DNA from 2 places in the Angustibacter aerolatus genome. Region 2 is predicted to be linked to the other one. Evidence: predicted binding sites of a transcription regulator. Region 2 holds the regulator's gene; the other holds the start of a gene.
The links. The regulator LexA, encoded in region 2, represses DNA repair genes until DNA is damaged. The targets are predictions, from matches to a motif close to TCGAACANNTGTTCGA.

Region 1 (4,360 bases), on a different contig from region 2:
GCTCGACGCCGGGCAGCCGGTTCGCGATCGGGAAGGACGCGGCGGTCCAGGGCCGGTGGCCGCCGCGGGTGTCGTTGGGGCGCAGGCCACCCGAGGTGGTCACGGCTGGGTGCCGCGGGTCGCCGGGGTTCACCAGGGCGACCTCGTCGGCGATCGAGCAGTACGCGCCGATCTCGATGCGTTCGTGCACGTCGTACGTCTCCAGCCGGGCGCCCCTGCCGGTGAAGTACGTCCACGGCCCGACCGTGGCGGCGTCGGGGTGACCCAGCCGCAGCTGCGCGCTCACCCAGCCGGGGCGCGCGACGGTCGGCTGCTGCCGCACGGGGACGCCGTCGAACGGCGCGTCCCGCACCACCTCGATCCGGCCCAGCGCGCGCAGCCGGCGCACCAGGCGCTCGACGGTGATGAGCGCCGGACGCGTCTGACCCGCGGCCCGCCCGGACGCCGCGCGCAGTCGCTCGAGCGCGGCGCGCCGCACGATCAGTGCTGCCGGGGCCGATGTGCCGGGGAGCGCGGCCACGACGTCCGGGTCGTCGAGGGCGGCGACGAGCCGGGTGATGCTGCCGGAGGCCGGCACGCTGGTGGCGGTCGAGAGCAGCACCAGGTCGCCGGGCGGACCGGCCTGCGCCGTCCACCCCTGCTCCCACGCCGCGGCGACGCCCACCGCCTGCTTCGGCCGCAGCACCTGCGCGCCCTCGACGAGGTCGAGCAGCGCCGCCGACCGCGGGTCGGGGTGGTGCTCGACCAGCACGGTCGACGACGCGACGCCGCCGCGCTGCAGCTCCTGCAGGCCGAGCACGTGCCCGCGCAGCGCGTGCGCGACCGCCTCCGGCGTCTGGTCGGCGACGAGCACCAGGAGGACGCCGGGCGCCTGGGTGTCGTCGTCCGCGGGACGCCCGGTGCCGGGTGCCGGGCTCGCCGCAGCGGTCCCGGCGGCTGCGGCCGTCGCGCGGTGCCTGGCCAGCACGTGCTGCAGGCGCTCGAGCTGCCCGGCGCACGCCGCCGGGTCGGCGCCCGCGGCCAGGCGCAGCACCGGGTCCAGCAGCGCCGCCTCGTCCTGGGCCAGCAGCTCGATCTCGGGCAACCCGCCGTCGTCGCCGGCCTGGCTCTGCGCGGGGCCGAGGCACCAGTCCTGCACCAGGCGGGCGTGCGCCTCGGTCGGCTCGTCGAGCCCGTCGACGACCACCACGAGCGGCAGCCCGTCGTCGGCTCGCAGCGCCCGGGTGACCGCTCCGACGAGGTCGCCCGCGGCGGGCGGCAGGTCGGCGTCGACCGTGACCACGACGGCGAGCGGCTCCGGGCCGGTCGGGCCGGTCGGGCCGGTCGGGTTGGTCGGGCCGGTCGGGTCGGTCGTGCGGGCTGGGGTCGAGGGGTCGGGGCGCGGCTGCACGTCACCTGATCGGCGCAGCGTCGGCCGGTCTTGAGCACGCTGCCGCGGTACCGGAGGCGGCACCCGTCGGGCGGTGCGATCGCGGTGCGAACCGGCCCCGTCAGCGGTTGACGGACTGTCGGAGCCGGGGTGTACCTTGGGCTCTGTTCGAACACGTGTTCGAACACCGCCGGCGGCCATCCCCAGCCCCGGCGGTGAGCGACCCGTTCGGCCCGACTCGACCCCGGGCCGCGCGGGTCGGGTCGTCCGGTCGGCCGGGCGGTGGTGGGGAAGCCACCGCCCGGCCGCTCGGTCGACCCGTCGCTGCCCAGCCTTCCCCCGCCGGCAGCCGTCCTGATGGCGTGCGAGCGGAAGAGGTCCGGCGATGGTGCGACGGTACGACGAGCAGGTCGACGTGCGGTGCGAGGGTGATCCGCCCGGTGTCGACCTCGACCCCGACGAGCCCCGACAGCCGGTGGCGTTCGTGTGGCGCGGCCGGTTCTACGACGTCCGCGCGGTCCAGGCCCGCTGGTACGAGCGGCGGGGGTGGTGGCGCGACCCGTCCGGTCTCGCGCTGCTCGGCCTCGGCGCCGACCCCGACGCCCCGTCCGGCGGCCGGCTCGCGACCGTGCCGGCCGAGCGCGAGGTGTGGCGGGTCGAGGCCGCGGCGGGCCGCTGCAGCCCGGTGGGGGTCTACGAGCTCGTCCACGACCCGGCACGCGTCCCCGCGTGGCAGCTCACCAGCGTCGACGACTAGCGCACGTCGCGTGGTCACCACCCGGCCACGCGCCGTCCAGCCCGCGCAGGGCACGCCGCACCCCGTGTCACAGCACCTGGAGGAACGCCATGCCGACCACCACCCCGCCGGGGCTCGCACCGACCAGCCTCGACCTGCTCGACCGCGCTCACGAGAGCCTGGTCACCTCGGTGACCGCCCGCAGCGCGGGGGAGCGCTACGTGGCAGCCCACCTCGCCGCGCTGCGCAGCGCGGCCGCCGTGCTGGCGGTGCGCGGGCGCCCCAGCCGGCGCAGTCGCCCGCGCAGCGTCTGGGAGGTGCTGCCCACGGTGGCGCCCGAGCTGGGTGAGTGGGCGGCCTTCTTCGACGCCGGTGCCTCCCGCCGGGCCGCGCTCGAGGCCGGCCGCGACGACGTCGTGAGCACCCGGCAGGCCGACGACCTGCTCCGCGACGCCGAGACCTTCCTGCTGCTCGTCGAGTCCTCGCTCGGCCTGCCCCGCCAGGAGGTGCTGCCGACCGGGGCGGTCCCCGTGCCGTCCTGACCCGCAGCGTCCTGACCCGCACCGCTCACCCGCCCGACCCGCCCCCGACCCCATCCAGAGGCCTCCCGTGACCGACTCCTTCGTGCACCTGCACGTGGCCTCCGGGTACTCGCTGCGGCACGGCGCCAGCGCCCCGCAGCAGCTCGTCGACCGAGCGGTCGAGCACGGGATGCGGGCGCTCGCGCTGACCGACCGCGACGGCCTCTACGGCAGCGTGAAGTTCGTGCTCGCCTGCCAGGCCGCCGGCGTCGCACCGCTGCTCGGCGTCGACCTGGCGACGGCGCCGACCGGTCTGGTCGCGGGTCTGCCGGCCTGGGCCGACCCCTCCGTGTCGGCCCGGGCGGCCACCCGCAGCACCCCGGCCCGGGGCGGCGCCCCGGTCGACCTGCGCCATCCGCGGGTCACCGTGCTCGCGCTCGGCTCGGTCGGCCCCGGTGGCACCGACGGGGCCGCGCCGCGGGAGGGCGCCGGGTGGGCGGCGCTGTGCCGGCTGGTGTCGAACGCGCACCTCGGCAGCAACCACCTCGGCGGTGGCCGGGGGGCGCCGGTCACCGACCTGAGCGCCGTCGCCCGGTTCGCGTGGGGCGCCGGGACCGGTGCGACGGTCGGTGACCTCGGTGCCGCACCTGGTGAGGCGCTCCTCGACGCGTCGGGTCCGTCGGGTCCGTCGAGGCTTGTCGATCCTGCGACCGCGCCGTCCCTCGCCGTGCTGCTCGGGCCCTCGTCGGAGGTCGGCCGGGCGGTGCTGGCCCGCCGTCCCGACCTGGCGCGGGCGGTGCTGCGGCGCTGGCAGGAGGTGCTGCCGGCGGGGGCGCTGTTCGTCGAGGTGGTCTGCCACCACGCCCCGCCCGGCGGACCGCTCGGCGTCGACCACGCCGCCCGGATGCTCGCCCTCGCCCGCGAGTGCGGCGTGCCCGCGGTGCTCACGAACGCCGTCCGGTACGCCGACCCGTCCGGTGCGACGACCGTCGACGTGCTCGACGCCGCCCGGCGGCTGGTGGCGCTCGACGAGCGGCACCTCGACCGGGTGACCGCCCAGGGGCACCTGCGGTCCGGTGCCGCGATGGCCCGCACCGCCGCCGACGTCGCGGCCGGCCTCGGCGGGGGACGGCAGGTCGCCACCGAGGAGGCCGCGCGGCTGCTGGCCGACACCGCCGCGCTGGCCGCTCGCTGCGAGCTCGACCCGGCGCGCGACCTCGGGCTGGGGTCGGTGCACCTGCCCGAGCCGTCGGTGCTCGACCTGCGCCCGGGTGACGACCCGATGCAGGTGCTGCGCGAGCGGTGCACCGCGGCGATCGGGTCGCGCTACGCCGGCGCGAGCGACGCCCGGCTGACCCAGGTGCGCGACCGGCTCGACGTCGAGCTCGACTACGTGCGCCAGCTCGGCTACCCGACGTACTTCCTCACCGTCGCCCAGGTGTGCGACCTGATCCGCGACATGGGGGTGCGGGTCGCGGCCCGGGGGTCGGGTGCCGGCAGCCTGGTCAACCACCTGCTGGGCATCAGCGGCATCGAGCCGATCGAGCACGGCCTGCTCATGGAGCGGTTCTGCTCGCCGCTGCGCGCCCAGCTGCCCGACATCGACGTCGACGTCGAGTCCGCCCGGCGCACCGAGGTCTACGAGCGGGTGCTCGAGCGCTTCGGTGGCGAGCGGGTCACCTGCGTGTCGATGATGGACACCTACCGGGTGCGGCACGCCGTGCGCGACGTCGG
Region 2 (4,360 bases):
TGCACCCCCGGGGTGGTGAAGATGCGCTGCACCCCCGCGCCCTTGCCCTTGCGTCGTGCACCGGCGCGGGCGCCGCTGGTCGTCTCGGTCATGTCTCGTCCTCGTCCTCGTCGTGCGTGGTGGCTGGTGCCGTGCTGTTCGTGCTGATCGCGCTGATCGCGCAGGTGGTGCGGGTGGTGCGGGTGGTGCGGTGTGCTGACGGCTGGTGACCGTCGGGCGGCGGCGGCTTCCCCTCCGCGCCGCCCGACGGCGTCAGGGGGTGCTGCGGGCGCCGTCGGGGCGGCCGGGTGCCGGTTCGACCCCGGTCGCGTCGCGCTCGGCGCGCAGCAGCGTGATGGCGGCCTCGAAGTCCTCGAGCGACTCGAACGCCTGGTAGACGGACGCGAAGCGCAGGTAGGCGATCTCGTCGAGCTCGCGCAACGGGCCGAGGATGGCCAGGCCGACCTCGTGCGCGTCGACCTCGGCGGCCCCGCTCGCGCGGACGGCCTCCTCGACGCGCTGGGCGAGCAGGGCGAGGTCGTCCTCGCCGACCGGGCGCCCCTGACAGGCCTTGCGCACGCCGACCAGCACCTTCGCCCGGCTGAACGGCTCGGTGACACCGGACCGCTTCACGACGGCGAGGCTCGCGGTCTCGACGGTGGTGAACCGGCGGCCGCAGTCCGGGCACTGCCGGCGGCGCCGGATGGAGGAGCCGTCGTCGGTGACTCGCGAGTCGACGACGCGCGAGTCGGTGTGACGGCAGAACGGACAGTGCACGACGTCTCCCCTCCGGGGTGCTGGACGCTCTGTGGTCAACGCCTGGACGGGCCCGACCATGCCATCCGCCACCGACGTCCGGGGGGCCCTCTCGGGCCTGGCTGTGGACGAGGGTGTGGACGGCTTGGGGATGACCTGTGGGCGACGCACCACAATCTGTGGATGAAGCACATCCGTGTAACTACTAGATGTTGGGGTGAACGCTAACCCGGGGCGGACGCCGGTGCAAGGGGCGGGGCGCGTCGGCGTGTCTCGACGACGCCGAGCACAGGCACCCGGGGACGACGACGGCCCCGCGACCTGGTGGTCGCGGGGCCGTGCCGTGCCGAGGGTGCGGCTAGCGCTGCTGCAGGGGGACGGCGAGCCGCTGCCCGGCCTGCAGGCCGGAGTCGCCGAGCGCGTTCAGCTCGGCGATCTGCTGCACGGTGTCGCGCCGGTCGACGTGCGGGGCGACGGTGCCGGCGATGGCCCACAGGGTCTCGCCCGGCTGCACCGTCACGTAGCGCACGGCCGGTCGCTCGCCGACCGAGGTGCCGGCCAGGCTGGTGCCACCGGCGAGCACCGACACGGCCGCTGCCACCGCGAGCAGCAGCGCGAGCACCACCAGCCGGCCGCGGCGGGTCAGCGGCAGGCTGCCGTGCCGGACCGCCGTGGGCACCCGGCGTGCGCGCGGCACGGGGACCGCCGGCGCGGACGGCACGGCGACGAGCCGGGCGCGGCCGCGTGCCGAGGTGGTGCGGGGTGCGGCGAGGGTGATGGCGGTCATGCTGGCCTCCGGAGAGCGAGTCGAACGCGTGTTCGATCGAACGTCTGTACGATTTCTAGCACGGGCCGCCGACGCTGTCGAGCGCTGCCGAACGGGCGTTCGAACGACCCGAGGACACTCCAGCACCCGCCACCGACAGTCCGACACGTTCGAACAGGTGTTTGATTCGCCACCGCGCCGGTCCTACGGTGACGAGCACGCAGCGCCGGTCGCACCAGACCGGCCCGATCCAGGTCACCCAGGTGGCCGCAGACCACGCGGAGGACCCATGGCCGGGCCGGGACGACCGACGGGCGAGGTGCACGAGCTGCCGGAGGCCGACACCGGGGACGGGCTCACCGCGCGGCAGCGCCGGGTGCTGGAGACCATCCGCGACGCCGTCGAGCGCCGCGGCTACCCGCCCAGCATGCGCGAGATCGGCGAGGCCGCCGGGCTGTCCAGCCCGAGCAGCGTGTCCCACCAGCTGGCCGCCCTGGAGCGCAAGGGGTACCTGCGCCGCGACCCGCACCGGCCCCGCGCCATCGAGGTGGTCTCCCCCGACGCGCACGTGGCGCCGGTCGGTGCGCCGACGGCCGTCCCGGAGCCGGTCGACCCCACCGGGTCGGGCGACGACCGTCCGGCGCCGTCGTACGTGCCGGTGGTCGGGCGCATCGCGGCGGGCGGCCCGATCCTCGCCGAGCAGGCCGTCGAGGAGGTCTTCCCGCTCCCCCGTCAGCTCGTGGGCGAGGGCCAGCTGTTCCTGCTCAAGGTGGTCGGCGACTCGATGGTGGACGCCGCGATCTGCGACGGCGACTGGGTGGTCGTGCGCCAGCAGCAGGTCGCGGAGAACGGCGACATCGTGGCGGCCATGCTCGACGGCGAGGCGACCGTGAAGACGTTCAAGCGCCGCGACGGCCACGTCTGGCTGATGCCGCACAACCCGGCGTTCCAGCCCATCCCGGGTGACGAGGCGACCGTCCTCGGCCGGGTGACCGCGGTGCTGCGCCGGATCTGACGACCGCCGGTCCGCACCGACCGCACGACGAAGGGCCCCGCCGGATCGGCGGGGCCCTTCGTCGTGCAGGTCGTGGGCGTCAGGCGCCCGGCAGCCCGTTCGGCAGCTCGGTGCTGGCGTCGTCGACGATCGTGAAGTGGGTCAGGCCGTGCAGGTTCAGACCGTCGCGCACCGCACGGGAGGGCTCCAGGAGGACCACCGAGGCGGGGCGGGCGGCACGGCGCAGCTCGAGGAGCAGCCACACCCCCTGCAGACCGAAGGTGGTGACGTCGCGCGCCATGACGCGGACCGGGCGATGCGCGGTGTCGGCGACGTCGGAGACCAGGTCGTCGACGAGGTCGCGGACGTCCTGGTGCAGGTGGTGCCCGATGGCACCGTGCATGACGACGAGCACGGCGTCGTCGTCGACGAAGAGGCTGACGGAGCCCTCGACCTCGGTGGTGTCGAGACCGGTCGGCGAGGCCTCGAAGCCCCGGTTCAGGTCGGGCACGTCGTGGTGGCCGGCCGGGTGGGCCGGATGGTCGTCGCAGTGGTTGGCATCGTGACCTCTGCATCTCGTGGTTCGACGCCCACACGAGCGCGCGTGTGTGCACGCACCCACATGGAGTGGCTCGCCGCGACTCTGGACGAGACCGCCCACCTTACAGCCCAAGCGGGCTCAGGTCACGGTCCGCCCGGGAGGGCGAGGGGGGCCCTCCCGCTGCCACGGCCGGCGGCGCGCAGCGCGCCGACGGCGAGCTCGACGTCCGCCTCGGTGTTCCAGAGGTGGAACGCGATGCGCACCCGCCCCGCCCGCCCGGCGACCGAGACGCCGGCCGCCTCGAGCGCCGTCGCTCGAGAGCCGGCCGGGTCGTCGAGCGCCACGACCGGTCGGTCGGCCGGCGGCAGGTCGAGTGCCGCGAGCAGCCGGTCGGCGAGCCCCGTGCCGTGCCGGCGCGCGAGGCCCGGCGGCAGGTCGAGCAGGGTCTGCAGGGCGGGCACGGTGCCGACCCAGGCCAGCCATGCCGGCGAGACGTCGTGCCGGCGGGCGTCGTGCGCCAGCTGCATGTCCGGCCCGTAGCAGGAGCCCCAGACCGACTCCCCCGCGTACCAGCCGGCGTTCACGGGCCGCACCGCCGCGAGGGCCCTCGGCGAGTACGTCGAGAAGGCCGCTCCGCGCGGGCAGCACAGCCACTTGTAGGCGGAGCACACGGTGACGTCGTCGGCCGCGGCGTCGACGTCGAGCCAGCCGGCGGCCTGCGTGGTGTCGCAGAACGTCATGGCCCCGACGCGGCCGGCGGCCTCGCGCACCGCGGCCGCGTCGGCCACCCGGCCGTCGGCGGACTGCGCCAGCGAGTAGGCCACGAGGTCGGTGCCGCGCGCCACCTCGTCGGCGAGCGCCTCGAGCGGCGCGTGGCGCACCCGCACGCCGCGGTGGGCCTGCACGAGGAACGGGTAGACGACCGAGCTGAAGTCGCCGTCGACGCAGACGACGTCGGCGCCGTCCGGCAGCGAGGCGGCCACGGCCCCGGCGACGACGGAGGCCTGCGAGCCCACGGCGACGGCGTCCGGCCCGACGCCGCAGAGCCGCCCGAACAGGGCCCGCGCGCGCTGCACCTCGTCGTCGTAGGCGACCGGTCCGGCCGCGCCCCGCTGCCAGTCGAGCACCGCCTGCTGCAGCGCGGCGACGGCGGACCGAGGCGGCAGGCCGAGCGTCGCGGCGTTCAGGTAGCCGGGGGCCGCGCTCCAGGCCGACGTGGGCATCTCCCCGGGGTCCGATGCGCCCGCGCACCCGGCGGCGTCGCGCCCAGGGGCGAGGGACGGCGTGGTGGTGGGCACCGGTCCAGGCTGGCCGACCGGGACAC

Region 1: the regulator LexA is predicted to act here: its motif matches at 1,538-1,553, upstream of ACYVI6_RS16795 (DUF6504 family protein).

What each region holds. Positions count from the first base shown of each region.
Region 1 is NZ_BAAHBM010000108.1:1,308-5,667, forward strand. Features, by position in the region: gene ACYVI6_RS16790 (CatB-related O-acetyltransferase) at 1-1,390, opposite strand, end outside; gene ACYVI6_RS16795 (DUF6504 family protein) at 1,755-2,126, shown strand; gene ACYVI6_RS16800 (SAV_6107 family HEPN domain-containing protein) at 2,216-2,647, shown strand; gene ACYVI6_RS16805 (DNA polymerase III subunit alpha) at 2,715-4,360, shown strand, end outside.
Region 2 is NZ_BAAHBM010000044.1:22,230-26,589, forward strand. Features, by position in the region: gene ACYVI6_RS11480 (vitamin B12-dependent ribonucleotide reductase) at 1-92, opposite strand, end outside; gene nrdR (transcriptional regulator NrdR) at 253-756, opposite strand; gene ACYVI6_RS11490 (LysM peptidoglycan-binding domain-containing protein) at 1,094-1,522, opposite strand; gene lexA (transcriptional repressor LexA) at 1,791-2,516, shown strand; gene ACYVI6_RS11500 (STAS domain-containing protein) at 2,596-3,006, opposite strand; gene ACYVI6_RS11505 (aminotransferase class V-fold PLP-dependent enzyme) at 3,180-4,259, opposite strand.